2 regions of the Priestia sp. 40 genome follow, and region 2 is predicted to be linked to the other one. Evidence: riboswitches for the same ligand, from Rfam matches in the RefSeq annotation. Region 2 holds a riboswitch; the other holds the start of a gene.

Region 1 (16,708 bases), on a different contig from region 2:
TAATAATGAAGCGCACTGTCTTTTGGACTGTTTGTTGTTCACTCATTGATTAACGAACCCCCTCTTGTTGTTTTTTTGGTTTTTCGTCTTTTTTCTTTGTGTAGTCGCGCTTACGCGGTTTGATTAACGATACGTCAACCTCTTCATAATGGAAAGAAGGAGCCGTTTTCTTATCCACAAAAGATGCCATTGTTGTTTTTAAGAATTCTTCATCGTTACGATCTGGGAAATCCGGCTTATAATGAGCACCGCGACTTTCGTTACGGTTGTAAGCTCCTAGCGTTACAACACGTGAAAGCTGAAGCATGTTTTGAAGCTGACGAGTAAATGTTGCCGCTTGATTACTCCATTTTGCTGTGTCGTTAATGTTAATACGATCATAGCGTTCAATTAATTCTTGAATCTTTTCATCTGTTTTTAACAGTTTGTCATTGTATCGTACGACTGTCACGTTGTCAGTCATCCATTCCCCTAGCTCTTTATGAAGAACGTATGCATTTTCTGTACCTTGAAGATTCATGATATTGTTCCATTTCTCTTCTTCTTCTTTCACATGACGATCATATACGCTTGAAGAAATAGCATCTGCGCTCTTTTCTAAACCATTGATGTATTCAACGGCTTTAGGACCGGCAACCATACCACCATAAATAGCTGATAATAATGAGTTTGCTCCTAAACGGTTCGCTCCGTGCTGTGAATAATCACACTCACCAGCTGCGAATAAGCCAGGAATATTTGTCATTTGATCGTAATCCACCCATAAACCGCCCATTGAATAGTGTACGGCTGGGAAAATTTTCATTGGTACCTTGCGCGGATCATCGCCCATGAATTTTTCATAGATTTCGATGATACCTCCAAGCTTAATGTCTAGCTCTTTTGGATCTTTATGTGAAAGGTCCAGATAAACCATGTTTTCTCCGTTAATTCCTAACTTCTGCGCTACGCAGACGTCAAAAATTTCACGAGTTGCAATATCACGAGGTACTAAGTTACCGTATGCAGGATATTTTTCCTCTAAGAAATACCAAGGTTTACCGTCTTTATATGTCCAAACGCGTCCGCCTTCTCCACGAGCAGATTCACTCATAAGACGAAGCTTATCATCTCCTGGGATAGCAGTTGGATGAATTTGAATAAACTCTCCGTTTGAATAGTATGCACCTTGCTGATATACGATAGATGCCGCTGAACCTGTATTAATAACTGAGTTCGTCGATTTTCCAAAAACAATTCCAGGTCCGCCTGTAGCCATAATAACCGCGTCAGCTGGGAACGTTTTAATTTCCATTGATTTTAAATTCTGTGCAGAAATTCCGCGACAGCTGCGCTCATCGTCAAGAACAGCACCTAAGAATTCCCATCCTTCGTACTTTGTCACAAGTCCGGCAACTTCATAGCGACGAACCTGCTCATCTAATGCGTACAATAATTGTTGACCAGTTGTTGCTCCGGCAAAAGCCGTACGGTGATGCTGCGTTCCGCCAAATCGTCTGAAGTCTAACAAACCCTCAGGAGTACGGTTAAACATAACACCCATGCGGTCAAGTAAGTGAATAATACCAGGAGCTGCTTCACACATTGCTTTTACAGGTGGCTGGTTGGCTAAAAAGTCTCCGCCGTACACTGTGTCATCAAAGTGTTCCCATGGTGAATCCCCTTCACCTTTCGTATTTACGGCTCCGTTGATTCCACCTTGCGCGCAAACTGAGTGAGATCTTTTTACCGGAACTAGTGAAAATAAATCTACTTGCTTGCCAGACTCAGCAATTTTTATTGTTGCCATCAAGCCAGCTAAACCGCCACCGACTACGATGATTTTTCCGTTACTCATCGGAACCCCACTCCTTCAAAACCTTAATTTTATGCAAATGCGAATAATGTACGAACACCTACAAATGTAAGTGCTAAGAAGATTGCTAATGTCACATAAGTTGAAATTCTTTGAGAACGTGGTGTTACAGTTAACCCCCAGCTAACTCCAAATGACCATAGACCGTTTGCAAAGTGGAAGATCGTAGATACAACACCAACTATGTAGAATGCAAGCATTGCCGGGTTGCTTAAAATTCGTTCCATCATTTGAAAATCTACTTCTTTTCCAAGCGCAGCTTGTATTCTGGTTTCCCATACGTGCCATGTGATGAAGATAAGTGTGATTACACCTGAAACACGCTGAAGGATAAACATCCAGTTACGGAAAAATCCATAGTTGTTAACGTTTGTTTTAGCAGTGAATGCGATGTAAAGACCGTATATTGCGTGAAAAACGATTGGTAAGAAAATAATGAAAATTTCTAGAGCATAGCGGAAAGGTAAGCTCTCCATGAAGTGAGCTGCTTGATTAAATGATTCTTCTCCCTTTGTCGCGAAATGATTCACAACTAAATGCTGTGTTAAGAAAATCCCGATTGGTATTACCCCAAGTAGTGAATGGATTCTCCGATATTGAAACTCTCTGTTTGCCGCCATCTGCGTAGACCCCCCTTAGTTAAATGAACATAGTTTGTGAAGAACTTTCTTACTCCCACTAGACAAATAGATTAATCGTGAATACAGGAAATGAAAACCTTTGCATTTCCTAATAAAGTATGTGACAGGTTAATTTTACTCCCATCGATTAAGAGCGTCAAGGCAAGATGTTTAAATCTTCTATAAAATATAAATTTATAAAATTTTATATTTGTTAACGCTTACTGCATTGATGTTAAAGATTTTTTCTTTCTATTATAATATCGCTTGCTACAATTAAGTAAGCGTTTACTTTACACTTTTATTGTAAACAAGTTCACAAAACATTTACACAGGTAAAAGTACCCTTTTAAAAGGTATATTATGGATTTTTCATCTTTACATCTAACTCTTTTTACCATAATAAAGATCCTCTTACATTTTATTTAAAAAATGCGTGAGAGGTTTTTTATATTTGTATATAATAGTAGTAAAGAAAGAGGGGAAAGCATGAGCAATTTACAAACAGAATCACAGCAAGAACTTGAAGAGACGATGGAAACATCAGAACCTAATGTCACAGCTGAAACAGAGAGAGCTCTTGATCACGTTTCATATTTCGGATACAGCCTTTTGCGTGACGTGTTAATTCCAGAGCTTCTTGGAGACGAAACGAATACCATTTCATACTGGGCAGGAAAACACCTTGCACGGAAATACCCATTAAATACAATGGATGAAATCGTTGCTTTTTTTAAAGCAGCTTCCTGGGGAACACTGACGCTTGCAAAAAAAGATAAATATTCACTAGAGCTTGAGTTATCAGGTGATGTGGTCAGCAAAAGATTTCAGCAGGAAACTTGTTCGTTTCATCTTGAGTCAGGATTTGTGGCTGAACAGATTCAGCGTCAAAACAACTGCCTAACAGAAGCCTACTTAACACCTAAAGAAAAGAACGGAAAAGTACTGATTTCCGTGCAGTGGGACCGAAAAGATATCTTACCTACCGAAACACGTGCGGAGCGTTATAAAAAGTAGGAAATACGTATATATAAAAGACGTGGAGATACCACGTCTTTTTTCTCTTCTTTATACTTGCACTGCCTGCTGCTCTTCTAATTCAAATGCTACGTGAAGCGTCTCAACAGCTTTTACCATATCAGCATGCGGTACAACTGTAGATACTTTAATTTCAGACGTGCTGACCATCTTCACTTCAATTTTCTCTCCTGCCAGCACTTCAAACATTTCCGCTGCAACGCCTGGATTAGAGATCATGCCAGAGCCGACAATCGATACTTTAGCCAGACCGCTTTCATGTTCAATACGCGTATACCCCAAAGTAGATTTATACTCTTTTAAGACGGCAAGAGCGGCGTCTACGTCTACAGTTTTAATAGAAAATGAGATAGATAAACGATTATTAGCCGTTACGTTTTGAATAATAATATCCACATTTAACTGTTCTTTTGCTAATGCTGTAAAAATAGTAGAAAGAGTTTGTAACTCGTTGTTTAACCCTTCAATTGTCACCCGTGAAATATTGTCTTCAAACGCAATTCCTCTTACGACTAAGTTTTGTTCCATTGAAACTTCCTCCTCAACAATCGTTCCATTCTCGTTTTCTAAGCTTGAACGCACTTCTAGCGGTACCTGATAATTTTTTGCAAACTCAACAGCGCGCGGATGCAGCACCCCTGCTCCCAAATTAGCTAATTCTAACATTTCGTCATATGAAATAGCGTGAAGCTTACGAGCATCTTCTACATAACGCGGATCTGTCGTAAACACTCCTGTTACGTCTGTATAAATATCACATTTTGCAGCTTTTAGTGCCGCGGCAAGAGCTACTGCTGTCGTGTCAGAGCCGCCTCGACCTAATGTGGTAATGCTTCCATCTTCTGAACAGCCTTGGAATCCAGCTACTACTACGATTCGACCTCTATCTAATTGACTTTGAAGGCGAGTCGTGTCAATGTGCTGGATTCGTGCATTGCTGTGAACTGCTTCTGTCTGGATACCAGCTTGCCAACCTGTTAGCGAAGTTGCTTCATATCCTTTGCATTGAAGAGCCATTGTTAGCAGTGAAATCGTCACTTGTTCTCCAGTTGTAAGAAGCATATCCATTTCGCGTTTGCTTGGACTGTCCGTAATATCACTTGCTAATTTCACCAGCGCATCTGTTGTTTTGCCCATTGCCGATACAACAACAACTACTTGGTTACCGCGCTCTGCTTCTTGAATAACACGATTTGCTACATGTTGAATACGTTCAACAGAACCAACAGATGTTCCACCAAATTTTTGAACGATTAATGCCATAATTTTGTTCATTCCTTTTCAATAAATTTGCATATGCAGGATGATGAGAAGCTAAATTTTTTTACTCAGACAATAAAAAAAGCAATGAGATGAGCTCTCATTGCTTAACGAACGAAAATTATAAAACATAACCGTCCACTGCCGTGAGATAGCTCTCCAAGAATCTACATCTTGACAATCCTACGTTTATTCAACGCAGAACCAGCAATCATTACTATGAGGTAATGTTCACTTCGGCAAATTTCCCTTTCCGCATCATTCATAAGGGCTCATACCCTTCCTGATACGTACTGATTAAATTTGCACCTCTATCTTCACTTCATTTGATGAAGTGTCGTATGAAATTAGTTAATAGCTTATCAAATATTTTCTATTATTTCAAGACTATTTTTGCAATGTTTCATAAATTTTTTCAGCAATGTTTTGAGGAACACCTGAATTTCGAATATCTTCAACCGTTGCTTCTTTCAATTTTTTCACCGAACCAAAATGCTTTAACAAAGCTTTTTTACGCTTTTCTCCCACTCCCGGAATGTCGTCCAGAACTGACTGAAAAGCGGACTTAGAGCGCACTTGACGGTGGAAGGTAATCGCAAAGCGGTGAACTTCATCTTGAATTCGCTGAAGCAAATAAAATTCTTGACTATTGCGTTCAAGCGGTATGATTTGAGGAGGCTCACCAATCATCAGATTCGAAGTTCTGTGCTTATCATCTTTGACAAGACCTGCTGTAGGCACTAAAAGTCCCAATTCATTTTCGAGAACATCCTGTACCGCAGCTAAATGCCCTTTGCCTCCATCTACAACAATTAAATCCGGGAGCGGAAGACCTTCTTTTAACGCTCTGGAATACCGTCTGCGAACGACTTCTCTCATGGAACTGTAATCATCTGGTCCCTTTACGGTCTTAATTTTATATTTGCGATATTCTTTCTTTTCTGGTTTCCCATCAACAAAAACAATCATCGCAGAAACTGGGTCTGTTCCTTGAATATTTGAGTTATCAAATGCTTCAATCCGATAAGGAGCGGCAATTCCAAGCTCTTCTCCTAACCGTTCAACTGCGCCAACCGTGCGCTCTTCATCTCGTTCAATTAAATAGAATTTTTCACAGAGCGCAATTTTTGCATTTTTACACGCAAGTTCTACTAATTCTTTCTTTTTGCCTCGTTTTGGATGCTGAACCTCTACTTCTACTAATTTCTCAGCTAACTCTGCATCAATCGTTGCTGGAACCATCACTTCTTTTGGCTTAATATTTTTGGCATAAAACTGACCGATAAAAGTTAAGAAATCTTCTTCTGGCTCTTTATAAAAAGGAAACATAGAAACTTCTCGCTCAATTAATTTCCCTTGGCGAATAAAGAAAACTTGAACACACATCCAGCCTTTATCATAAGAATAGCCAAACACATCTCGATTAACAAAATCATTAAACGTTACTTTTTGCTTTTCCATTGTCGCTTCGATATGAGCAATTTGATCTCGATATTCTTTAGCCCGTTCAAAGTCAAGTTCTTCTGAAGCTTTTAACATTTTTTCAGTTAACTCTGTTTTGACATGCTCATATCCACCATTTAAAAACCGCGTGATATTTTCAATAATTTGTTTGTTTTGCTCTTCTTTTACTTCTTTTACGCAAGGAGCTAGACATTGCCCGATATGGTAATACAAGCAAGGTCTGTCTGGCATGGTAGAGCACTTTCTTAATGGATAAATGCGATCAAGAAGCCGCTTTGTTTCATTTGCAGCTTGAACGTTAGGATAAGGACCGAAGTATTTTCCTTTATCTTTTTTTATTTTTCTTGTAATAACAAGCCGGGGCTGTTTTTCAGCTGTAATCTTAATAAAGGGATAGCCCTTATCATCTTTAAGCATGATGTTATATTTTGGATCATGCTTTTTAATTAAATTCATTTCTAAAATAAGCGCTTCTAAATTAGAAGATGTGACGATATATTCAAAATCGACAATGTCGTTTACAAGTCGAAGGGTCTTTCCATCATGAGATCCGGTAAAGTAGGAGCGTACTCGATTTTTTAATACTTTTGCTTTTCCTACGTAAATGACCGTTCCATATTTATCTTTCATCAAGTAACAGCCGGGCTGATCAGGTAAAATAGCCAGCTTTTCTTTTAAATAATCATTCATACTTTTCTCCTTCCTCTTCTCTTACTCTGTCCATCTATACATTCGCTTATGAAGCGTAACCTACATTCTTTCCTGCTTTACAATAAATGCACATAAGCCGGATTTATGACGGTGTTCCTTACATCTAGTATAAAACAAACGAACGCATATTCGCTAAATAAAAGTATTCCCAAAAGAGAAAAAGTGGAGAAAAAGAAAAAACCTAGCCTGAGCTAGGTTTTGACTTACGCGTGTTTATTAATTAATTCTGTTAATGCTTCTTTTGGTTGGAAACCAACTACTTGGTCAACTTTCTCTCCATCTTTAAATAATACTAAAGTTGGGATACTCATAACACCAAATTTTCCAGCTGTTTCTTGGTTTTCATCAACGTCTACTTTCACGATTTTAACTTTATCGTTAAGTTCGCCATCAATTTCCTCAAGAACTGGAGCAATCATTTTACAAGGTCCGCACCATGGTGCCCAAAAGTCAACAAGCACTAGGCCTGATTTAATTTCATCTGTAAAGTTTTTATCTGTAGCATGTGCAATAGCCATTTTAATTCCTCCTAAATATATGCAATATCCAAATTCTACTCACAGTATATCACCTTCAAATAAGGTTTGCTAACTTTTTGCTTACATTTATACTGTTTATTCTCCGCTCTAGTTTGTACAATTTGCCTAAAAATATGTGTAGAAAATTGCGTTTTCCATGAGGTTGAGGCATAACGAAATGAATGCAATCAACTGCTAGAAAGACCTACACACATGAAACCTACATTTACCCTAACAAAAAAAACGAACCACTAATCAAACATCTTGATCAATGGTTCGTTCTTCATTTCGTCTAAAATACGTTTGTCCCAGCCTCTTACGCAGACTGTACCTTCAGCTTTTTAAATTCTTCTGTTAGAAGGGGAACTACTTCAAATAAATCACCAACGATTCCGTAATCGGCGACTTTAAAAATGTTCGCTTCAGGATCTTTATTAATGGCAACAATAATTTTTGAATTTGACATGCCGGCCAAATGCTGAATAGCACCTGAAATTCCGCAGGCAATGTATAAATCTGGTGTGACTACTTTGCCCGTCTGACCGATTTGAAGAGAATAGTCGCAGTAATCTGCATCGCACGCTCCGCGAGACGCTCCAACAGCTCCATTTAACACGTCCGCTAGTTCTTGGAGAGGTCCAAAACCTTCCGTGCTTTTTACACCTCGACCACCTGCAATCACAACTTTTGCTTCGGATAAATCAACCCCTTGTGTTGCTTTACGTACAACTTCTTTTACAACGGTACGCAAGTTTTTGATTTCAACATTTAAATCCTCTACATCGCCTGTACGTCCCTCATCTTTTGCGAGCGGTGAAATGTTATTTGGACGAATCGTGACAAACGTAAAAGCATCGGTCATAATTTTCTTTTCAAATGCTTTACCAGAATAAATTGGGCGAGTGAAGACTACTTGATCCCCTCCAACTTCTACATCCGTCACATCGGAGATAAGTCCTTTGTCTAATCGAGCTGCCAGCTTTGGCGCTAAGTCTTTGCCAAGAGCCGTATGTCCAAATACGATAGCTTCAGGCTGTTCACTTTCAATGATGGCTAATAACGCCTGAGCGTAACCATCTGATGTGTAAGCAGCTAAATCTTCATGCTCCGTCACAACAACTTTATTCGCTCCGTACGCAATAAGTTCTTCACTTAAAACTTTTACGTCCTTTCCTACTAACGCTGCAACAATTTCTCCCCCGTCAGCTACAGTAGACGCTGCGGAAATCGCCTCAAACGATACGTTTCGTAATCCCCCATCACGTGCTTCTCCAAGAACTAACACTTTGCGTCCCATTACAATACCCCCATTGTTTTGACTTTTGACTTATTAAATGACTTTTGCTTCCTTATGCAGTAAATTGACCAGTTCTGTTACTTGATCTTTTATATCTCCTTGTAATACGCGCCCTGCATCTTTTTTCGGTGGTAAATAAATTTCAATTGTCTTTGTTTTTGCTTCTACATCATCTTCATCTAAATCTAAATCGTCTAATTCCACTTCAACCAACGGTTTCTTCTTCGCTTTCATAATCCCTGGAAGAGATGGATAGCGAGGTTCGTTAAGTCCCTGCTGAGCTGTTACTAAAATAGGAAGCGACGTTTCAATAACCTCGGAATCACCTTCCACATCTCGTACAACAGTCACTTTTTCGCCTTCGATATCCAATTTTGTAATGGTCGTAATATAAGGGATTTCTAACTGTTCTGCTACGCGCGGTCCCACCTGGCCCGAACCTCCGTCAATCGCTACGTTTCCTGCCAAGATTAGATCAGGAGATTGTTCTTTTAAGTACTGTGCCAGCAGCCTAGAAGTCGTGTACTGATCGCCATTTTCTATGTCATCTTCCGTATTGATTAAAACCGCTTTATCTGCTCCCATAGCCAAAGCTGTTCGGAGTTCTTTTTCTGATTCTTCCCCTCCTACACTCACGACCGTAATCTCCCCGCCATGCTTTTCCTTTAGCTGAATAGCTTCTTCAACTGCATACTCATCGTAAGGATTAATAATAAATTCAGCTCCATCTTCAACAATTTGACCATTTTTTAATGAAAGTTTCTCCTCTGTATCGAATGTTCTTTTTACTAACACATAAATATTCATTCAATTCCCCTCCTAAGCTTATTTTCCTAAAAATTTAGGCTGGCGCTTTTCAATAAAAGCGGCTACGCCTTCTTGAGCATCTCGGCTTTTGAATACGCTTCCAAAAAGATGCGCTTCTTTTTTAATGCCGCTGTAATAAGCATCTGTTTTTACATGCTGAAGCAGCTGCAAGGTAGCTTTAACAGAGATTGGACTTTTTTTGGCAATTTTTCTAGCAAGTAAAAATGTTTCATTGATAAGCTGACTTTCTTCAAAAGCTGCATTTGCCAATCCTAATTCCACTGCCTCGCTTCCGGAGATTGGATCACTTGTCAGCATCATCTCACAAGCCTTATGAACTCCTACATAACGAGGCAATCGCTGAGTTCCTCCAAACCCTGGTATAATTCCTAACTGAAGCTCTGGCAAGCCCAGCTTAGCATTCTCCGTTACCAAACGGATATGACAGCTCATAGCAAGCTCCAATCCTCCGCCTAAAGCAGCTCCATGAATAGCTGCAATCACTGGTTTTGGGTAATTTTCAATATACTCAAAGAGCTCTTGACCCTTAACAGCAAGCTTCTCATATTCTTTTTCCTGCTGAAGTGATGTGAATTCTTTTATATCAGCTCCGGCACAAAAGAATTTCCCTTCACCTTTAATAACGATAACCCTTGTCTCTTTACTATCTTCTAAATGTTTTAAAACACTTGAAAGATCTTTTAATAAATCTTGAGACAAAGCGTTAGCAGGTTGTCTATTCAACGTAATGAAGCTTATTGCATCAACAGTTTCAACCTGGATAATCTCCATTTGTTTACGCCACCCTTTCTTTCTATTTTCATTACCTTATTCTTTTCCCCTTGTAAGGGAGCAGCAGGCTCACTTACGATTATGAGCCGCTGCAGCCGTTTAACAGCAGGGAATGGACTTTATCTACCGATTCTATTAGACCGTATCGATGATCGTTCATTACCCATGTTGTGACAGTTTCATCAATCGTTCCAAAAATCATCTGTCGCGCAAGACGAATATCTATATTTTCAGAAAACTCACCCGTTTCGATTCCTGTCTGCAAAATAGAATCAATGAGAGTCAGATAATCTTTTAATACATCGTTAATTTTCAATCTTAAATCTTTGTTCGACTGACGCAGTTCGAGCTGTGTCACTGTAGCTAAATGATGATCCTCCGCTAGAAACGAAAAATGTTTGTCAATTAACACATGAAGTTTTTCTGCCGCGGTTTCAATTCCCGCCAGCTCTTCATAAATTTTTTCTACAAATTGTCCCATCTTCTCTTGAAACAAGGAAATCAAGACATCTTCTTTGTTTTTAAAATATAAATATATCGTACCGTCTGCAACTCCAGCTTGCTTAGCAATTTTAGAAACCTGAGCATTGTGGTATCCGTTTTCTGCTATTACTACTACAGCTGCATCGATAATCTGCTTATACTTTGGCTTATTTCTTCTCAATCTTATACGCTCCTTTAAAATATGAATGATTATTCATTCATATCTTTATAATAAAGAAACCGCAAGTATCTGTCAATTATGTTTCAGCAAAAAAATCAAAGGCGACGATCGACTACGTCGCCTTTTTATGCTTTTCATTTTCTTCTTCAATCAGCGCTCGTCGCAGAATCTTACCGACCGCTGTTTTTGGAAGCTCATTTCGAAATTCATAAAGGCGCGGAACTTTATAAGCAGCTAAATACTTTCTAGAAAACTCATTTAACTCTTCTTCAGTACATCTTACACCATTTTTTAATACAATGTAAGCCTTCACCGTTTCTCCTCTATACGGGTCAGGAACACCTACCACTACAGCTTCTTGAATTTTTTCATGCTCATATAATACTTCTTCAACTTCTCGAGGATAGATATTATACCCCCCGGCAATAATAATATCTTTCTTTCGATCTACTACATAAAAATAACCTTTATCATCCATATAGCCAACATCGCCTGTTAACAACCATCCGTCTCGCATAACAGCCTCCGTTTCTTCAGGCTGCTTCCAATATCCTTTCATGACCTGAGGACCTTTAACCGCAATTTCTCCTACTTCGCTTACAGCAGCCTCTTTACCTGTTTCAAACGAAAGAATTTTGGCATCTGTGTCTGGCCAAGGTACTCCAATGCTTCCTGGTATTCTCTCTTCCCAAAGAAAATTAGCATGAGTAACAGGAGAGGTTTCCGTTAAACCGTATCCTTCCACTAGTTTACCTCCAGTGAGCTTTTCAAACTGCTCCTGCACTTCCACAGGAAGTGGAGCCGAACCGCTCATACATGAATCAATGGAAGATAGGTTGTATTTTGCTAAATCAGGATGGTTTAATAATGCGATGTAAATTGTTGGAGCACCTGGAAATAAAGTAGGCTGCTGCTTATGAATGGTTTTGAGCGTCGTTTTTGCATCAAATTTAGGCAGAAGCACCATCTCGTAGTTTTGCAAAACAGATAGAACGAGAACTGTTGTTAAACCATACACGTGAAAAAACGGGATAATTCCAAGCACTTTTTCTTCTCCATGCCTGCAGCGGTACAACCAATGTGAACACATCGTTGCATTGGCTACCAAGTTTTTATGAGTAAGCATGACTCCTTTTGGAAAACCTGTTGTTCCCCCGGTGTATTGTAAAATCGCGATATCTTCGTCTGAAATTCCCTCAGCGTTACATACTGCTGGAGAGGATTCATTTATAATACGTTTAAATAAATGAGTAGTCTCCGTATGACTCACATTCACGCTTATCTTCTGCTGCTTGCGCTGAATAAATGGATACATTATGTTTTTGGGAAATGGGAGATAATCTTGAATAGAGGTGATGACTACGTGCTTTATCTTTGTTAACGCTTTCATTTTTACTACACGCGGATATAGCAAATCGAGTGCAATAATCATGGTTGCTTCTGAATCATTAAGCTGATACTCTAACTCTCTTTCCGTATACAAAGGGTTTGTTTGAACGACCACTCCTCCGGCAAGAAGAACAGCATAAAAGGAAATGACTGCTTGAGGACAATTTGGAAGCATAATGGCTACTCTATCCCCTCTTTTTAATCCCAGTTCAATAAGGTAAGATGAAAGTTTCAAAGAATCTTGATGCAGCTGGGAAAACGTCATTTTTTTCCCTAGAAAATAGATTGCGCTTTTTTTAGGATCCTTTTGAACTGCTTCTTCAAAAAGCTGTGCTAAATTTTTTTGTTCATAATGAAGCGTAGCAGGTATTTCATCCGGATATTGAGAAAGCCATATCTTTTCGGTGGATTCCACACGTATCCTCTCCCTCAAAAAAATAAAAAATTAGAATTTTCTAATTAAAATTATAGTTCATTCTTTTTTTAGATGCAATCGTTATTGAATGTTCTCTTTCCTGCCTAATCACTCTTTCATCCTGCAGCGTAATAAATAAAAATTGGATTTACCCCTGTACATTATCCGAATTTTTTGTATATAATAAAAATTAGATTTTTTTTAAGGAGCTGTATGAATTGATAACAACATTGACTAAAGGACCGTTCAAAGCAGATCACGTTGGAAGCTTTTTGCGTCCCGAGCGTATCAAGCAAGCACGATTACAAGTGGAAAACGGGGAAATGACAAAGAAACAGCTTCGAGCAATTGAAGATGAAGAAATTCGTAATCTCGTAGAAAAGCAAAAACAAATTGGATTAAAAGCAGTCACAGACGGTGAGTTTCGCCGTGCGTGGTGGCACTTTGATTTTCTGTCAGAACTTGTTGGCGTAGAACTTTACGAAGCAGAGTCGGGCATTCAGTTTCACGGGGTCCAAACAAAAGCTCACGGTATAAAAGTGACTGGAAAACTAGATTTTAATCACCACCCTATGATTGAAGATTATAAATTTCTTCATCAAGCTGCTGGAAAAGAACACGTAGCTAAGTTCACCATTCCAAGTCCTAATATGCTGTTTTTCAGAGGTCATATTGAAGAGTCTGCTTACTCGGATACGGATGTATTTTTTGCTGATTTAGTTAAAACATATCAAAAAGCCATTCAAGCATTTTATGATGCTGGATGCCGCTATTTACAGTTAGATGATACTGCGTGGGCAGTCTTTTTCTCAGAAAAAGGACAAGAACAAATCGCTTCAAAAGGTTTTACGCCCCAAGAATTACTGAAACGTTTTACGGATGCGATCAATGAATCCATTGCGCATAAGCCAGATGATATGGTCATTACAATGCATATTTGCAGAGGGAATTTCCAGTCTACTTATACAGCAAGCGGCGGATATGAAAATGCGTCAAAAGCTATTTTCAGTCAGTTAAACGTAGATGGACTATTTTTAGAATTTGATGATGAACGCTCAGGAGGATTCGAACCTCTTCGACATGTAAAGCGAGATGATCTTCAGATTGTCCTCGGCCTTATCACATCAAAATTTGGAGATTTAGAAGATCCTGAAGCAGTAAAAAAACGAATTGCTGAAGCGGCAGAATTTGTTTCTCTTGATCAAATTTGTTTGAGTCCCCAGTGCGGATTTGCTTCTACAGAAGAAGGGAATTTACTTACTGAAGAGCAGCAGTGGGATAAAGTAAAGCACGTGATTTCAATTGCTGAAGACGTATGGAAGTAATCATTAAAAAAGCTGACCTGCTTTAAGGTCAGCTTTTTTGCTGTCATCACAATGTTAGGAAAAGCTATATAGATAAATAGATAAGACCAATAAGCATAAACACTCCGCACAAAACGAGTAGAATTTTCGCTAACTTCTCCATCACTCTCTCCTATCCTATCCCTGCTCCTATTACATAGGACATACCGATTGAAATAACAAGTGAAATAAACCCAACGGCTCTGTTATCTTGTTCAATTTCATCATCGATTCGAAATTTCGGCGTCAAGAATTCGAAAATAAAATAGCTGACTAGTAAAAGAACGAACCCATATATTCCCCATCCAAGCATTCTTAACAAATTGTCGTTATGCTCAATCGAATAGCGAAAAATATTAGCTAATCCAAATATTTTCCCACCTGTTGCCATCGCAACAGCCATATTTCCTTTTTGAATCTCTTCCCAATTCTTATACTTAGTAACGAGCTCAAACACAACAAGAAAGACGACAATGCTCAAAACAACCACGCTGTAATAAGCGGCGGATTCAATATATGGGTCTTTCCAAAAATCCCTCATTTTTGCATCACTCCTAATTTATATTACACTTCACGTAATGAACTGACAGGTCTCTTTCCTTTACTTGTATCGTTCTTAAAAGAGATAGAAAACCCAGCATAGTCCATGAGCCATGTCGGATTTTCTATCTTCATATATGCTTGTTCAGCGCATCAACTGACACCTTTATGTCAGTATTCTTTTATTTAAATTCCACAACCGTAACGCCAGAACCTCCTTCAGAAGCTTCTCCGAAACGAATATTTTTAACAGAACGATGATTTTTCAAATATTCCTGGACACCTTTACGAAGAGCTCCAGTTCCTTTACCGTGGATAATCGAAACGCGTGGATAGTTGGCTAACAAAGCATCATCAATATATTTTTCAACTCGAATCAGCGCATTTTCATAGCGCTCTCCTCTTAAATCCAGTTCTAGATTTACATGATAATCTTTTCCTTTTACCGTAGCAAGCGGCTTCGTTTCTACAGGTTTTGGGGAACTGATATATTCGAGATCTTTTTCTTTCACCTTCATTTTCATGATTCCCATTTGTACTTGCCATTCATTATTGCTTACTCGTTCCACAAGCGTTCCTTTTTGTCCCCAGCTTAAGACTTTCACTTCATCTCCAGCTTGAAGAGTGCGCTCTTGTTTTTTCGGCACAGCCGGTTTCTTTTTACTTTTTTCAAGAGTTGGAACTGCATCTTCTAGACGCTTACGCGCTTCAATCAATTCATGCTCTTTCACAAGCGCATGATTTTTTTGACTCATTTTACGCAAATCGCTAATGATTTTTTCTGCTTCTTCAGATGCTGCTTTAACTGTGGCTTGAGCTTTTTCTTCGGCTTTTTCGTACAGCTTATCTCGTTTTTCATTAAACTCAATAATCTGACTCTGTAATTCTTTATGAAGCTTCTGAGCCTCTTTTCTTAGCTCTTCAGCTTCTTCTAGCTCGTGTTCAGATTGACGGCGGCTATCTTCAAGAGAGGCAATCATATTTTCTACTTTATTTGTTTCTGAGCCAATATAGCCTTTGGCACGTTCAATTACTTCAGCACTTAAACCTAAACGTTTTGAAATCTCAAAAGCATTGCTTCGGCCCGGTACACCAATCAGCAGCTTGTAAGTAGGGCTCAATGTTTCAATATCGAACTCTACGCTAGCATTGACCACTCCTTCACGGTTATAGCCGTACGCCTTTAATTCAGGATAGTGAGTAGTCGCAACTACGCGAGCTCCTCTTTCATATACTTGATCTAAAATCGAAATCGCAAGCGCTGCACCTTCTTGAGGATCAGTTCCTGCTCCCAATTCATCGAACAAGACCAGACTTTCGTGATCTACTTTTTGTAAAATATCTACAATGTTGACCATATGAGATGAAAAGGTACTCAAACTTTGTTCAATCGACTGCTCATCTCCAATATCAGCAAATACGTGTTTAAACACAGCCATTTCCGATCCATCCAGCGCAGGAATCTGCAAACCTGCTTGAGCCATTAACGTAAATAATCCAAGTGTTTTTAACGTTACGGTTTTCCCGCCGGTATTTGGTCCTGTAATAACGATAGACGTATATTGATCACCTAGCTCAATATCATTCGCAACGACGTCTTCCTGTGCAATAAGAGGATGTTTTGCCTTCACTAACTTAATATAGCCTCGGTCGTTCATTTTAGGTTTTGAAGCTTTTAGCTCATGGCTATAGCGCCCTTTAGCAAACATGAAGTCCAGCTCACCTAACAGATACACGTTTTGACGGAGTTCATTTGCCACTTCCGCCACCTGAACGGTTAAAGCAATAAGAATACGCTCAATTTCTTGTTTTTCTTTTACTTTTGCTTCTTGAAGCTCATTGTTTAACGTCACAATCGCCTGAGGCTCAATAAATAAAGTTGCTCCGGATGAAGACTGATCGTGCACAATGCCTCCATACGCACTGCGATATTCTTGCTTAACAGGAATAACAAAACGTTCGTTTCGAATGGTAACAATCGCATCTGACAACATT
Region 2 (16,708 bases):
TTACAGCTCCAACTAAAAAGGCTACGCCTAAAATACTCAAAATGCTCGTAGCAGACGTCATATCTTTTCCAAACAAACTGAATAAGAAAACAATTTTTAGAATACCCCCGATAACAGAACCATCTTTATGCGTGTTTGCTCCTAATGGAATCACCGTTTCAGCAATATCAAGTGGCACACCCATTTTCTTTGTTGCATCTAAATTGACTGGAATAGATGCAGCAGAAGAACAGGTAGCAATAGCGGTGATAGAAGGAGCAGCTGCATTTTTCCAGAACAGTTTAATTCCTGCTTTACCGCCAGCAATCCATGCGTATAGCGTAAAAAAGCCGAAATAGTAAACGATTGCAATTAATAAATAAAGAATAAATGCTCTAGCGTACCCTTGTAAGATCTTTGGTCCTAGTTCTCCTACTACAGTAGCAAAATAGCACCCTAAACCAATTGGAGCATAGTACATCACAATTTTAACAACTTTCATCGATACTTCTTGACCCGAAGTCAGAAATTTTGCCATGGGCTGTCCTTTTTCACCAGCCATCGTAGTAGCAATACCGAAAATGACGGCAAAGACAATTAATTGTAAAATATGCTCTTTCGAAAACAACTGAACAAAATCAGGTACAGTAAATGTGCCAACAAGCTGAGTTAAAAGCGTCATTTTTTCAGCTGTATTTTCACTGTCACCCATCAATTCTTTAATGGCAGAAGTATCTACGTTGTGCAGCGGATTGTAAAGTGATGCGCCTAAAAAGCCTAGAACGGCTGAAACAGCAGCAGTGGCGACAAACACAACGGCAATGCCTAGCATAATTTTACCAAGACGTTTCATTTCGTTCATGTTTGCGATTGCCGAAGCAACACTAAAAAAGACAAGGGGAATGATAATCATGAACATTAAATTAAGAAACAAATCACCAAAGGGCTTTACGACTGCCACATCGGGCCCGATAGCATATCCTGCTATCCCGCCAATTAAAATAGCGAGAAGCAGAATAAGCGATGATCTGTACGTTTTAAATACACTTAAAACCATAGTTAAATTTCCTCCAAACAACAATAGCTTCTTTACTACGCAAGAACAGCTATCATTTGCTCATTGCATACGTAGTAACGACTGGCTTTACATCTTTACGCACCAAATCTTCGTATGTTTCTCGCTCTACAGCAAGACGAGCTTCTCCATTTTTTACAAATACAACAGCAGGGCGCGGAATACGGTTGTAATTGCTAGCCATTGAATAGTTGTAGGCACCTGTAGAGGACACTGCTAATAAATCTCCTTGATTAACGCGCGGTAAATCGATATCCCAAATAAGCATATCTCCTGATTCACAGCATTTCCCCGCAATTGATACTGTTTCATCTTTTTTATCCGTCACTCTATTAGCCAAGACAGCTTCATGTTTTGCATCGTAAAGGGCAGGGCGGATATTATCGGTCATACCGCCGTCAATTCCTACGTATTTACGTACACCTGGAATCTCCTTCGTTGAGCCAATTGTATAAAGCGTTGTACCCGCTTCTCCTACGATGCTTCTTCCAGGCTCAATCCAGACTTCTGGAAGGGTATAATTCTGTTCAGTTAATGTACGGCTTAGTTTTTCTGTCAGTGCATCTACATAATACTCAACTGGAAGAGGAGAGTCGCTTTCGGTATAACGAATACCAAAACCACCACCTACGTTTAAAACTTTTACTTCAAACTCCATTTTATCACGAATACTGAATAAAAAATCAGTTAAAATATCAATGGCGCGAGAAAAACCATCTACTTCAAAAATTTGTGAACCAATATGACAATGAATGCCTAAAAGATCGTAGTAAGGTTTTTCTAATGCAGAACTTACCGCTTTCATAGCCTGGTCATTGGAAAGACCAAATCCAAACTTGGAGTCTTCCTGTCCGGTCATAATATACTCATGTGTGTGGGCTTCAATCCCTGGAGTAACACGCAGAAGAATAGATGCTTTCTGTTTACGCTCAGCTGCTAAGGCATGCAAAACTTCAAGTTCGGTGAAGTTATCCACAACAAAACAGCCAATATTCGCATCAAGAGCCATTTCAATTTCTTCAATCGTTTTGTTATTTCCGTGAAAATGAATGCGTTCAGCTGGATATCCAGCTTCAAGAGCTGTAAATAGTTCGCCTCCTGAGACCACATCTAATGACATATCAAGCTTCGTTAAAAGGCTAGCCATTTCCATACAAAGAAACGCTTTCCCTGCATAGGCGATTTGATATGAAAATCCGCTTCTTTGAAAGGCTGAATGGAAGGCCTTGCATTTCGTCTCAATTAATTCTTGATCGTAGATGTATAGGGGAGTGCCGTATTGTTTTTTCAGTTCGACCGTATCGCACTGCCCAATTTCTAAATGATTGCTGCTGTTAATTTTACTCGTTCCATGTAAGTACATAATCCGTATCCCTCCATTTAAATCATTCAACTATAACTTTGAACTTTGATGGTCAGTAGAAAAACACAAAAAAGACCCGTGAAGTGATGTTCACGCGTCTTGGTTTCATAATAATAAAGTATTATTACATTCTAGGCATCAACATCTCTTCAATAGCTCTCCACAAACCAAATGGTTTGTGACAGCTCAGCATTTATTCAATACTGAACCAGTATATGAACACAATGGATGTTTATATACTTCGGCACGAAATCCCTTTTACTTATCTTCACAGACTCCATTAGTCTCCAATAAGTGACTCTTGATTTCATGCACCTCTATTCTCAGAGAGGAAAATTATATTTAAATGTAATTCCTATTATATTTCTTTTTCCGCTGTCTAGTCAATGAAAAATTAAGGCATAGGAATATCAAAAAAAATAAATAAAAAAGCTATGAAGCTTCCAGATAAAATCCAAGCAGCCAGCGCTGTCTTCTGATGAATGACTAAAAGTGAGAACGTGACAATATTGAAGAGAAAAGAACACAGCAGCGACCATCCATAATGATGAGTGATACTGTGATTAACATAAGCAATGAACTCAATCACAGTAAATAAAAGCGCCCACAAAAGAATCCACCACAGCCGGCCGCTTACATGCAGCGGCAGCCTTCCTAAAAAAACCGGTATAACAAACGGATAAATAATTAAGGTTATTCCAAGGGAAACCATTAGGTGATCGGGTAGAAAAAGGTGATCAATACCAACAGGGTGAAATACCCATACGCGGTGATGAAACAGCAGCACTTCATAAAGCAAATTCCCCGTGACCCAAAACAGCAAAGTAGGATAGTATTCTTGATACCTTCGCCACTTACCAAATAGTAAACCAAGAATGATGAAAAATAATACAAATGAAGATTGCATACGCTCTCCTTAAAATAATGGTTATTTCTTTTTATTTACATATTATAGAAATTTTATTCTCTCCGCTTTTATTCAGAAACTATAATAGAAAAGCCGTAAGCAGCATCGTTAAAGACGTACTACCACTATTTATGACTGTCTTCACCCTGCTATAATCTCCGTAAAAGAACTTCTAACGCTTTTGTTTACGAAATGAAGGGAGCTATATGTCAAAGTCAGCAAGACGTAAAAGTAAGCTCAAAATAGCTTCGCCTAGTATGTGGCTTCTTTTTTTGCTATGCTAAAATTGCATACATATAGCATGAGAATACTAGAAGAAGGAAAAGGGTGTTTTGGTATGAAAACATACATCGTAGTTGGAGCTGGGATACTTGGAGCTTCTACAGCATATCATTTAGCAAAAGCAGGAGCAGATGTGACATTGATAGATCGCAAGGATGCTGGTCAAGCTACTGATGCAGCAGCAGGCATTGTTTGTCCATGGCTTTCGCAGCGTCGAAATAAAGCATGGTACCGCTTAGCAAAAGGCGGCGCCAAGTACTATCAAACATTAATTCAGCAATTAGAAGAAGATGGAGAAACGGATACGGGATATAAGCGAGTAGGAGCAATTAGCTTACATACTGATGAACAAAAGCTTAAAAAAATGGAAGAAAGAGCATATAAGCGTCGGGAAGAAGCGCTCGAAATAGGCGAGATTACACGTTTATCCGCTAAAGAAACACAGGCTTTGTTTCCGGTTCTTTCGGAAGAATACAGTTCAGTTCATATTAGTGGAGCCGCTCGTGTTAACGGAAGAGCTCTTCGAAACGCACTTATGAATGCAGCGAAGAAAAACGGTGCGAAAATAATAGAAGGAAACGCAGAACTACTTTATGAAAATAATCAAGTAACGGGCGTTGCTGTAAATGGACAAACCCTTCTAGCAAGTACAACAATCGTGACAGCAGGAGCGTGGGCAAATCAATTACTAGAGCCTCTTGGAGTGAAATTTTTAGCAAGCTTTCAAAAAGCGCAAATTGTCCACTTGCACCTTCCAGATTTAGATACAAAAGACTGGCCCGTTGTGATGCCTCCGAGCGACCAATATATTCTTTCATTTGAACAAGGTCAAATTGTCATCGGAGCAACACATGAAAACGACACGGGTTATGACTTGAGAGTAACTGCTGGGGGGCTTCATGAAATTTTTTCAAAGGCCTTATCAATTGCTCCCGGCTTAACAGAAAGCACAGTCTTAGAAACAAGGGTAGGGTTTCGACCATTTACTCCAGGCTTCTTGCCAGTCATTGGGGCTCTTCCGGCTTACGAAGGAATACTAGTAGCGAATGGTCTCGGAGCTTCAGGATTAACCTCGGGTCCTTATCTTGGTTCAGAGCTTGCTAAATTAGCACTTGAAATGGAGATGGAAATTGATCTTAGCGACTATGATGTAAGAGGAGCTATCGAGTCTTAAACAAACAGAACGAATGAAAACAAATAGAAGTTCGCAAACTATAGCTACTATATGATGAAAGGAAGTAGATTGTTTGCGAAAGATTATGATAAGTGCAGCAGCAGCTTTTTTATTTATGAGCGCGACGCCTGTATTAGCAGAAAACAATCCTCAGCCAGAAACAAAAGACGTGCAGCTGACGTCTCAGCAAAAGCAGGAATTGTCCGTGCTGTACAAAGAAATGCTAGCAAAAAAGAACGAAATACTTTCAAAATATGTGGAGTACGGCGTGCTAAGTAAAACGGAGAGTCAAAACATTTCCTCACATATGGAAAATCGCTATCAGAATATGGAGAAAAATGGTTTTGTCCCGAAGCGACACTGTCATAAAATGCATCATTCAAAGTAATTCATATTCACATAAAAAAGCGCCTTTACAGGCGTTTTTTTATGTGAATGAATGGAAAATATCCGCTTCTTTATCTAGTAAATTCTAAAATCCTCATGTAAAATTAAGAGAATGAGAACGAGTAGGAAAGATGCTAGTGAGGGGTAGGTAAATATGAACGAAAATAAAAAAATAGTCCGATTACATGCAGAAAATCATTCAGCTGAGGCGCTAGGAATCATATTTGCTTACAAACAAAAAGGCGACCATCTTGTTTACAGTATGTATCAAGGTGAAAGCGCTCATGATCAAAAGGTACCTTTAGAAGAATGGGTCTCGTATGAGCATTTTTTGGAAGCGCTAAATACAAAGAAAAAGCTTATGTACGAGCTTCAAATAAATGATCAACGCTATGTAGTAAACTTAACCCCTTTATCTTACACAGAAAAACCTGAAATTATGGGACATTGCGTGAATATAACTAGTTATCAAGACAAAAAAGAACAGATTCAACCTTTTATTTATCATAACGCAGATGCTGTTGCAATTGTTGACTTAGAAGGTAAAACGCTTCAAGTGAATCCTGCGTTTGAGAATACATTTGGCTGGACGTTTGAAGAAATTTATCAAAAGCCTCTTCCGATTATACCTTCGTTTTTAAAGGAGCCCGTGTGCGAACTTCATAAAACTATTCAATCAGGGGAATCGAAAACGGAATTCGAGACGGTCAGACAGCATAAAGACGGGTATTTAATTAATGTAAGCGTCACACTATTCCGCGTTGAAAATATGAATGATTGGCCGTTATGCATCGCTTTTGTCTATCGAGATATAACATCGCGCAAGCAGGATGAGACGGCTTTAAAAGAAAGCGAACAGCGCTACCGAAGTTTGATTGAGTTATCCCCGGAAGCTATTATCGTTCATAGTGAAGGGAAAATTGATTACATCAACCCTGCAGGAGCCAAAGCTCTAGGATACAAAAATCCTCAAGACGTATTAGGAGCTTGTGTTTATCAATTTGTTCACCCTGATTACTATGATGTTGTGAAACAGCGAATTTATCGAATGAAAACAGAAAATAAATCTGTAGATCTGCAGGAAGAAAAGTTTATTCATAAAGACGGTCATACGATTGATGCCGAAACCATTGCCTTTCCTATTCCCTATATGGGAAAGCAGGCCATTCAAGTTTTATTTCGTGATATTACAGAACGTAAAAAAACTGAAAAATTGCTGCGTGAATCCGCTCAGCTTTCCTTAGTCGGACAGTTAGCGGCTGGTATTGCTCACGAAATTCGAAACCCTCTGACGGCGGTAAAAGGATTTATGCAGTTATTGAAAGAAACGAGCAGTCAGCCTTACTATGTAGAAATGATAAATCATGAGTTAGATAGAATTGAATTGATTACCGATGAGTTTTTGAGTCTTGCAAAGCCTCAGGCGAAAACCTACAAAGACAAACACGTCCAAGATATTTTAGAGAATACGTTAAAGCTAGCTGAGGTGCAAGGGATTACAGAGAAAATTCACGTAAAAAAAGAAATTGATCTTCATCTTCCTCTCGTATTATGCGAAGAAAATCAGTTGAAACAGGTGTTTAGCAATATATTTAAAAATGCAGTCGAATCTATGCCAAGTGGAGGAACCGTAACGATTCAGCTAAAAAGATTTAATCATGAGAACCTTGTTGTCCGGTTTAGCGACGAGGGGCCAGGCATCACTCAGGAAAGAATGCAGCATTTAGGAAAACCTTTTTATAGTACCAAAGAGAAAGGAACGGGTCTTGGACTGATGGTGTGCTATAAGATCATTCGAGAACATAGAGGAGAAATTAACTTTGTAAGTGAACTTGGAAAAGGAACTACCGTAGACATTCTTTTGCCTTTTAAAAAGTAGATTCTACTTTTATAAGCATGAAACCTTTTCTAAAGGGGAATACATGTTAGTGAACGAATAATGAGGTTAAAATAGGAGGGAATACGATGGAACGTATTGAAACGGGAGAGATTTTTACAATTTTAGATGAAAATGATCAAGAGCAAGATATTGAAGTGCTTGGAAAAATGACGATTGAAGGGCAAGATTATATTGCTGTTGCGTTTGTGGAAGAAGTTTTAATTGAAACAGAAGAAGAAATTGACGTTTTCTTTTTGAAAATTGAAGATGATGGTGAATGGTCTTCAATTGAAGATGACGATGAGTTTGAAAAGGTATCAGCCGTATTTGAGGAAATGACATCCGCGTAAAAAGAGAGCTTAAAACCTCTCTTTTTTTCTTTTTAAATAATATAATATTTAGAATTTTTCTAAAAATATCTTGCTGAATTATTTCCCTTCATTTATGATAAATATGTAACATACCAACCGGTTAGTAAGTAAATGAAAGCGAGGGACTACCGTGTATTTTTCTTACTCTGACAAAGTAGTGAAGCTGCAAAAAGAATTGACCTCTTTTATGGAAGAGCATATTTATCCAAATGAACGGCTATACGAACATCAGCTGAATGAACAGCCATCTAGATGGTCAGCTGTTCCTCCGATCATGGAAGAGTTAAAAGAAAAAGCAAAGCAAGCTGGATTATGGAACTTATTTTTGCCAGAAAGCGAATACGGAGCGGGTCTAACAAATGTCGAATATGCCCCCCTTTGCGAAATTATGGGCCGTTCTATTATTGGACCAGAAGCTTTTAACTGCGGAGCTCCTGACACTGGCAATATGGAAGTATTGGTTCGATACGGAACGCCTGAACAAAAAGAAAAATGGCTAAAGCCGCTGTTAAATGGAGACATTCGCTCCTGCTTTTCTATGACAGAACCAGATGTAGGTTCTTCTGATGCCACAAACATTCAGTGCAGTATTGTAAGAGAAGGCGATGAATATGTAATCAACGGAAGAAAATGGTGGTCTTCAGGTGCGGGAGATCCTCGCTGCAAAATTGCTATTGTCATGGGAAAAAGTGATTTTAACGCATCTAAATATGAACAGCAATCTATGATTCTAGTTCCATTAAATACTCCAGGAGTTAAAATTGAACGAATGCTTCCAGTCTTTGGATACGATCACGCTCCTCATGGACATGCTGAAATTCATTATGATAATGTGCGTGTGCCAGCATCCAATATGCTTTTAGGCGAAGGAAAAGGGTTTGCTATTGCTCAAGGCAGATTAGGGCCTGGACGTATTCATCACTGCATGCGTCTAATAGGAGCAGCTGAAAGAGCGCTTGAAGAATTATGTAAGCGTATTCAAAATCGTTCTACGTTTAATAAGTTGCTTTCTCAGCAAGGGGTTATTCAAGAATGGGTGGCAGAATCGCGTATTGAAATTGAGCAAGCTCGCTTATTAACATTAAAAGCTGCTTATATGATGGACACAGTTGGAAATAAAAAAGCGCGGAAAGAAATTGCCATGATTAAAGTAATGGCTCCTGCTATGGCTTTAAAAGTCATTGATCGCGCTATTCAAGCATTTGGAGCAGCAGGTGTTTCAGAAGATACGCCGCTTGCGGCACTTTGGGCAAATGCCCGCACTCTTCGCCTCGCTGATGGTCCAGACGAAGTGCACAAAGCACAGCTTGCAAGACTTGAGCTAAAATCCTATCAAGAACAGGAGGCAACGTATGCACATAAAGGATTTGTTTGATTTAACTGGAAAAACAGCTATTGTTACCGGAGGAGGCAGAGGATTAGGAGAACAAATGGCAGAAGGGCTTGCAGAGGCAGGGGCAAATATTGTTCTATGTTCAAGAAAAAAAGAAGCATGTCAGCAAGTGGCTGATCGATTGGCCACCATGGGCGTAAAAACTCTCGCTTTAGCATGCGATATCAGTCAGCCTGAAGATATTAAAAATGTCGTGCATCAAACGATTGAAACATTTGGACGCATTGATATTTTAATTAACAACAGCGGAGCTACGTGGGGAGCTTCGGTTGAAGAAATGCCTCTTGAAGCATGGCAAAAAGTGATGAATATTAATGTGACAGGAACGTTTTTAATGTCCCAAGAAGCTGGAAAAGAAATGATTAAACAAAAAGCTGGTAAGATTATTAACATTGCTTCAATTGCGGGTCTTGGAGGAACGGACCCTCAGTATATGGATACAATCGGGTACAACACGAGTAAAGGAGCGGTCATTACGTTCACGAAAGATTTAGCTGTCAAATGGGGACAGCATAATATTCAAGTTAATGCGATTGCGCCGGGATTTTTTCCTACTAAAATGTCAGGTGCGATTATGGAACAAGGAAAAGATTATTTTCTAAGTCAAACCCCTTTAAAACGCTTTGGCTCCGAAGCTGATTTAAAAGGAGCGGCTGTTTTTCTTGCTTCTGCAGCGTCTAATTATATTACGGGCGATATTCTGACAGTAGACGGTGGAGTTCATGCTATGTGAATAAGAAAGGAGTAACTTGATGGAAGACGTTAAAAAATGGTTTACACCTTATCCAGAAACCTACACTCATGACATTCACATCGAAGATATTTCACTATTTGATATGCTGAAAGAAACAGCCGAACGTTATCCTGCTCACACAGCCACGCGCATGTATCAGCATACGTTAACGTACCAAGAGCTGTACCACTCAGTTCGCGTATTTGCAGGAGCGCTGCAGAAAAAAGGAATTAAAAAAGGAGATCGTGTAGCAATTATGCTGCCAAACTGTCCGCAATATATAATAAGCTATTTCGCCATTGTAGCGGCGGGCGGCATTGTTACTCAGGTCAACCCTATGCTTGTCAAGCAAGAGCTAGAGCATATTTTACACGATTCCGGGGCAAAAAAAATAATTCTACTCGATGATTTTTATACGAGACTTCAAGAGATAAGAAACCGCGTTGATATAGAAGAAGCGATAACTGTCAGCTTGCAAAAACCTTTTGTTCCTACATCACCAGACCTTTCCTTCCTAGATTTTTTAACCATCAAGCATGAATTTCATCAGCCGGTTATCCATCCAGCACACGATATTGCTGTTCTTCAGTATACGGGAGGAACGACCGGACCATCTAAAGGTGCGATGCTTACACATACAAATATTTACACAAACGCAGTTCAATCATACGAAATATTTAAACATGATATTGAATTAGGAAAAGAAAAATGCTTAACCGTTATTCCATTGTTTCACGTATTTGGCATGACTTCCTGTATGCATTTATCGATTCTTTGCGGAAATGAAATATTGCTATTGCCACGTTTTGATTTGGAAGAAGTACTAAATACAATCAAAAAAGAGCAGCCTAGTATTTTTCCTGGCGTGCCAACTATGTATGTTGCGATTACAAATCATCCGCGGGCAGAAGAATACAACATCGAAAGTATTCGCATCTGCAACAGTGGCAGTGCGCCGATGCCTGTTGAGCTGATGAAAGAGTTCGAACGAAAAACGGGCGCTAAAGTGTTAGAAGGGTATGGCTTATCAGAAGCATCCCCCGTGACGCATTGCAACCTGCCGTTTTGTGAACGAAAGCCAGGTACAGTCGGACTTGGCGTTCCGCAAACTGCTTATAAAATTGTAGACGTGGCTACCGGAACAAAAGAAATGCCAAGAGGAGAGCTTGGAGAAATAGTGATTAAAGGGCCTCAAGTTATGAAGGGCTATTGGAATCAGCCTGAAGAGACGGCTCACGCGCTCAGAAACGGCTGGCTGTACACGGGAGATATAGGACAGATAGATGAAGACGGGTATTTATCTATCGTTGATCGAAAAAAAGATATGATTATTGCGAGTGGTTTTAATGTGTATCCTCGAGATATTGAAGAAGTTTTATATGAACACAGCCACATTAAAGAAGCCGTTGTAATTGGCGTGCCGCATCCTTACAGAGGAGAAACCATTAAAGCGATTTTGGTAGTGAAAGAAGGGAAATCTCTTTCTGAAGAAGAGCTTACTTCTTATTGCCGACATCACCTTGCAGCTTACAAAATTCCGCGAATCTTTGAGTTTCGCGCCGAGCTTCCTAAGACTAACGTAGGGAAAATTTTGCGACGGGCACTGCGAGAAGAAGTGATGAAAGAAACGATGTAAAGAAGCTGAACATAAACAAACTTTTTCAAAAGCTCCCTCTAAGCCATGGTATAATTTGTGAAAATGAGAAAAGACAGAGAGGGTTTGACGATGAAAGATTTGATGATGGAACGAAGCATTCAGCTTTTTGCTCAAAAAGGTTTCAAAGAAACGTCTATTCAAGATATTGTAAATGAATTAAACGTCACAAAAGGAACGTTTTATTATTATTTCAAAAGCAAACAAGAGCTTTTAATGGATATTCATCTTCAATATATTGAAAGATTAATAGAAAACCAAGAGACGATTCTTGCAGATAAGACAACATCTTATCCAGAAAAGCTTCACAGTATTATTTTTAAACTTGTTCATGATATTGAGAAAGAAGGTCTTCGAGCTAAAGTGTTCTTTCGAGAGATGCGTCATTTGAGTGAAGAACACTTAGAACAAATCATTCCAAAGCGCGATCGTTTTAAAGAAAACGTACAAGAAATTATTGAAAAAGGAATGGAAGCAGGGCAATTCCGTTCAGATTTGCCTTCAGATATCGTGACGCTAGGCATATTAGGAATGACAAATTGGAGCTATTTTTGGTTTCAGCCGGATGGTGAAAAGACAGATCGAGAAGTTGCAGCTATTTTTTATAAGATGCTAATGAAAGGTATTCAGTCACAGTAGCTGTTAGGCTAGACAGTGCTCGTAAAAGGCGGGAAAGTATAAGCTCTTTCTCTCCTTTTATATTAAAAGGAGGATATAACATGGATAGTAAAGATATACAGCGTATTGCTGTCATTGGCGCAGGACAAATGGGACATCAAATCGGTATGCTTTGTGCACTTGGAGGATATGAAACGATTATCCAAGATATGAATGAACAATCACTCATTGATGCAAAAAATAAGCTGGAAGCAATTATAGACAAGTGGGTTCATAAAGGCAAAATCTCCCCGGATGCTAAAGAAGCCGCATTTCAAAGGTTGTCTTTTACAAACACATTAAAGGAAGCGGTTTCAAATTCTGATTTTGTGATTGAAGCCGTTGTAGAAAAGTTAGATGTAAAACAAAGCGTTTTTAAAGAAATAGATGAGTACGCACCAAGTCACGCCATTTTAGCATCAAATAGTTCAACTATTGTTAACTCGCTTATTGCAAGTGCAACAAACCGTCCAGAGCAAATCGTTAACATGCATTTCTTTTTTCCTCCTCTTGTAATGGACTGCGTAGAAGTTGTGATGAGTGAGAAGACAAGTGAACAAACAGCTCAAACGACAATGGAAGTTTGTAAGCAAATTAATCGCACAGCAGTCCTTCTGAAAAAAGAAATCTCAGGTTTTATTGCCAATCGAATTTTAGGAGCGTTGCAAAAAGAAGCCGTTTTTCTTTATGAGAATGGATACGCAGATTTTGAAGATATTGATACGATTTGCAAAAAAGCGCTCAACCACCCGATCGGTCCTTTTGAATTGATGGATCTTTCAGGAATTGACGTCGGATATTTTGTGATGCAGCAGCGCTATAGCGAAACGGGGGATCCAGAGGACAAGCCAGCTGCGTGCATTGAAGAAAAAGTTCAAAAAGGCGAGCTTGGGCGCAAAACAGGAAAAGGTTTTTACACATACCACACACAGGGAGTGAAGCAATGATGAAAAAATTTGTACGTATTGAAAAAGAAGAGAAAACGGCAATTGTAACCATTGATAACCCGCCTTTAAATGTAATGAGCCAGGCTGTTGTGCAGCAGCTTGAAGAAACGTATGAAGAGCTTAGTAAAGATCCTGATGTCATTACAATCATTTTAACGGGAGCGGGCGACCGGGCGTTTATGGCTGGAGCTGATATTAAAGAGTTTCCTCAGTTAATGGGGCAAAGCGGCATTAAAGAAGAGTTTATGAAAACCCATCGCGTTTTGCAAAAACTTGAAAACATTGAAAAACCAACAATTGTCGTGTTAAACGGTTTAACGTTTGGAGGAGGGTGCGAACTTTCACTAACTGCTGATATACGCATTGCCGAAGAACATGCTCAAATCGGTCTTCCGGAAGTGAAGCTCGGATTGTTTCCTGGAGGAGGCGGCACTCAGCGTCTTCCACGCGTAATCGGCGTTTCTAAAGCTAAAGAGTGGATGTTTGCCGGCGGTCCTGTTTCTGCAGAAGAAGCGCTTCATGCAGGCTTTGCCAATCATGTCACGCCTAAAGGAAAAGGGCTCGAAAAAGCTAAAGAGCTGGCTAAGAAATTTAACCGCCACTCTCTTCCGTCACTTTCTCGAATTAAGACAGCGGTAAACGAAGGAATGAATCGTACATTATCTGAAGGTCTTGAACTTGAGGCAGAGCTGTTTGAAGAAGTCTTTCAAACAGAAGATATTAAAGAAGGAGTATCAGCATTTATTGAAAAGCGTCCCGCTGTTTTTTCACATAAGTAAAGGAGGAGAAAACCATGTATGAAACACAGGTCAAAGTGCGTTTTTGCGAAACAGACGCACTCGGTCACATTAACAATACGAGCTATTTCATTTATTTAGAAGAGGCCCGCATTGCTTTTTTTGAAGAAATGGGAGCATCCATGCATACAAAAAAGTGGGAGTATATTTTAGCTTCTACTAAATGTGATTTTGTTGCGCAAGGTTATTTTAATCAAGTTCTAATGATTAAAACCTTTGTATCTAATGTCGGCAATAAAAGCTTTACAATTGGCCATGAAATTACCGACAGCAAGACGGGATCGCTGATTGCTAAAGGAGAAGCTGTCATCGTGTACTTTGATTTTGATGCGCAAAAAAGCGTTTCTATTCCAGCGGACATTAAGCAGTTTTTGATGAATTATAAAGTAGCTGTTTAACTATAAAAAAGCAGGTGGTAAAAGAATGTCACAAATCATTCCTGTACGAAAAGGAGAGGAGTTAAACACGGAAAAACTGCATCAGTTTCTCCGTGTTTCGATTCCAGATTTACCTAAAGAGCCTCTTTTAATCAAGCAATTTGGATCAGGTGCATCCAATTTAACCTACGCTCTTTCAGTGGGAGAGTGGGAGGCGGTGTTGAGACGCCCTCCCTTTGGGCCAGTTGCGCCAAAAGCGCATGACATGCAAAGAGAATATAAGATTTTATCTGTTTTATCGAAGTCTTTTCCTCTCGCTCCTAGGCCGTATGTGTTTTGTGAAGATGAGACGGTGGTCGGGAAATCCTTTTTTTTAATGGAACAAAAGCACGGTGTTCTCATCGACACAGCGTTTCCAGAAGACGTGAAAGGAACTAGCGAACTTTGCCGTTGTATTTCAGAACAAATGGTGGATGTTCTTGCTCAACTTCATGATGTTCCTTATAAAGGCACGCTGCTTGAAAAAATCAGCAAGCCCGAAGGATTTTTAGAACGTCAAGTACACGGATGGATTTATCGTTATGAAAAATCAAAAACAAGTGACATACCGGAAGTAGAAGCCTTAAAAAAATGGTTGACCACACACATTCCCACTACACAGCATTCGACCATTATTCACTATGATTATAAGCTTAATAATACGTTATTTTCAACGGATGGAAAGAAAATTGTAGGATTATTTGACTGGGAAATGACAACCGTTGGAGACCCGCTTGCTGATTTGGGAGTTGCGCTGAGCTATTGGATGGAAGATAGTGACCCTGAACTTTTAAAAAGAGGATTGGGGAACCCACCTGTTACTGTGCAAAAAAGCTTTTATTCCCGTCGAGATTTTGTAGAAGCGTATGCTAAAAAAAGCGGACGAGATGTTTCACACATTGACTTTTACTTGAAATTTGCGTACTTCAAACTTGCTGTCATTTGTCAGCAAATTTATTACCGTTATAAAAAAGGCCAAACAAATGATAAACGGTTTTCACAATTTGGAGAGTATGTAAAAACACTAATTATTCATGCTCTGCATACAGAACGCGGGCATATATGAAAAGAAAAGTTCACGTAATACTCAAAAAAGAAGAGCTTCTTGCCAAAAAGCTAGAAGGAAAAACGGTCGTTATATTTGACGTCTTATTGGCTACGTCAACAATTGCGGCTGCTTTACAGCAAGGAGCAACAGAAGTTATCCCAGTAAAAAATGAAGAAGAAGCGCGTAATAAAGCAAAAACGTATAAGCCTGACGAAATTGCACTTGTAGGCGAATATAGAGGAAAAACGATTGAAGGCTTTTTTGATCCAAACCCCAGCACGTTAAAGGAGCATGTTAAAAATAAAACAGTTATTTTGTCTACCACTAATGGAACGGTGGCCATTCGTAGCGCTGAAAAAGCAAAACAGGTGTATGCTGCTTCACTTTTAAATGGAGAAGCAGTTGCCAGAGCTGTCTATCAGCAAGGACAAGCTGAAACTGTTTTATTAGTTTGTTCAGGTTCGTCGGATCGCTTCTGTCTAGAAGATTTATATGGAGCGGGTCATTTTATAAACTGCCTGCTGCGATTAAAAACATTTCATTTAACGGATGCTGCAAAAGCCGCACTGCTTTTGTATAAGGCTTATGAGCATTCACCCCTTGAAATATTGAAACGCTCATCCGTAGGAGAAATGCTCACTCAGTATGGCTTTCTAGACGAAATTGGCTTTGTAAGCCGGAAAAACGTCTATTCCGTAGTTCCTAAGGTAGTGAAAAAAAAGCTAGTAAACGGGGAGGAAACGATATGTCTGAAATGAAAACCGAAGCAAAAGGCGGATCATTTTTACTAAAAAAAACATCTGCGCATCACGTTTATACACCCGAAGACTTAACGGATGAGCATCGTATGATTGCTCAGACAGCAAAGCAGTTTATTGAAAAAGAAGTAGACCCTTACCACAGTGACATTGAGCAGCAGGATTTTAATAAAGTAGTAGAATTGATGCATAAAGCAGGCGAGCTTGGCCTTCTTGCTCACAGTATTCCAGAAACATATGGAGGACTAGGTCTTGATAAAGTAAGCAAAGGACTCGTCGGTGAAATCATTGGCCGGACAAGTGGATATGGAGTCGCTCATTCTAATCATACATGCATTGCGACACTTCCTATTACGTATTTTGGCACCAAGAAGCAAAAAGAAAAATATTTGCCTAAATTGGCAAGCGGTGAATATATTGGCGCCTACTGTTTGACAGAGCCTGAAGCAGGTTCTGATGCTCTTGCAGCCCAAACAAAAGCCGTATTAAATCCTGAAAAAACGCATTATGTATTAAATGGAACGAAGCAGTACATTACCAATGCTGCCTTTTCAGATACGTTCATCACATATGCAAAAGTAGACGGAGAACATTTTACTGCTTTTATTGTAGAAAAAGATTTTGAAGGACTGTCTCTCGGCCCAGAAGAAAAGAAAATGGGAATCAAAGGGTCGTCTACTCGTCCAGTTATTTACGAAGATTGTTTAGTACCTGTAGAAAACGTACTTGGACAAGTAGGAAAAGGTCACTTGATTGCGTTGAACGTCTTAAACCTTGGACGTTTTAACTTAGGTTCTGCATGTATGGGCGCAGCAAAATATGCGTTTGAACTTGCTTTATCTTATACAAAAGAACGCAAGCAGTTTAAAACAGCTATTGCGGAATTTA

What was found. Region 2 has a riboswitch for lysine ahead of lysA (diaminopimelate decarboxylase). Riboswitches for the same ligand answer to the same signal wherever they lie in the genome.
Region 1: it holds a riboswitch for lysine, as region 2 does, so the genes downstream of both, ACO1DI_RS08290 (aspartate kinase) here and lysA (diaminopimelate decarboxylase) in region 2, are expected to answer to the same signal.

The regions. Positions count from the first base shown of each region.
Region 1 covers NZ_JBMPZA010000005.1:1,384,831-1,401,538, forward strand. Annotated here, with positions in the region: gene sdhB (succinate dehydrogenase iron-sulfur subunit) at 1-46, opposite strand, end outside; gene sdhA (succinate dehydrogenase flavoprotein subunit) at 50-1,837, opposite strand; gene ACO1DI_RS08280 (succinate dehydrogenase cytochrome b558 subunit) at 1,867-2,475, opposite strand; gene ACO1DI_RS08285 (YslB family protein) at 2,965-3,492, shown strand; gene ACO1DI_RS08290 (aspartate kinase) at 3,544-4,776, opposite strand; lysine riboswitch at 4,918-5,095, opposite strand; gene uvrC (excinuclease ABC subunit UvrC) at 5,161-6,927, opposite strand; gene trxA (thioredoxin) at 7,152-7,466, opposite strand; gene ACO1DI_RS08305 (electron transfer flavoprotein subunit alpha/FixB family protein) at 7,783-8,763, opposite strand; gene ACO1DI_RS08310 (electron transfer flavoprotein subunit beta/FixA family protein) at 8,797-9,570, opposite strand; gene ACO1DI_RS08315 (enoyl-CoA hydratase) at 9,589-10,362, opposite strand; gene ACO1DI_RS08320 (TetR/AcrR family transcriptional regulator) at 10,442-11,026, opposite strand; gene ACO1DI_RS08325 (AMP-binding protein) at 11,139-12,830, opposite strand; gene ACO1DI_RS08330 (5-methyltetrahydropteroyltriglutamate--homocysteine S-methyltransferase) at 13,049-14,155, shown strand; gene ACO1DI_RS08335 (DUF350 domain-containing protein) at 14,307-14,714, opposite strand; gene ACO1DI_RS08340 (endonuclease MutS2) at 14,896-16,708, opposite strand, start outside.
Region 2 covers NZ_JBMPZA010000012.1:164,256-180,963, reverse strand. Annotated here, with positions in the region: gene ACO1DI_RS13745 (dicarboxylate/amino acid:cation symporter) at 1-1,036, opposite strand, end outside; gene lysA (diaminopimelate decarboxylase) at 1,089-2,417, opposite strand; lysine riboswitch at 2,563-2,745, opposite strand; gene ACO1DI_RS13735 (CBO0543 family protein) at 2,812-3,324, opposite strand; gene ACO1DI_RS13730 (NAD(P)/FAD-dependent oxidoreductase) at 3,662-4,780, shown strand; gene ACO1DI_RS13725 (YckD family protein) at 4,854-5,168, shown strand; gene ACO1DI_RS13720 (PAS domain-containing sensor histidine kinase) at 5,322-7,046, shown strand; gene ACO1DI_RS13715 (DUF1292 domain-containing protein) at 7,133-7,396, shown strand; gene ACO1DI_RS13710 (acyl-CoA dehydrogenase) at 7,548-8,792, shown strand; gene ACO1DI_RS13705 (SDR family oxidoreductase) at 8,770-9,543, shown strand; gene ACO1DI_RS13700 (long-chain-fatty-acid--CoA ligase) at 9,563-11,179, shown strand; gene ACO1DI_RS13695 (TetR/AcrR family transcriptional regulator) at 11,270-11,836, shown strand; gene ACO1DI_RS13690 (3-hydroxyacyl-CoA dehydrogenase family protein) at 11,917-12,801, shown strand; gene ACO1DI_RS13685 (enoyl-CoA hydratase) at 12,798-13,580, shown strand; gene ACO1DI_RS13680 (acyl-CoA thioesterase) at 13,595-13,996, shown strand; gene ACO1DI_RS13675 (phosphotransferase family protein) at 14,022-15,080, shown strand; gene ACO1DI_RS13670 (2-phosphosulfolactate phosphatase) at 15,077-15,820, shown strand; gene ACO1DI_RS13665 (acyl-CoA dehydrogenase family protein) at 15,808-16,708, shown strand, end outside.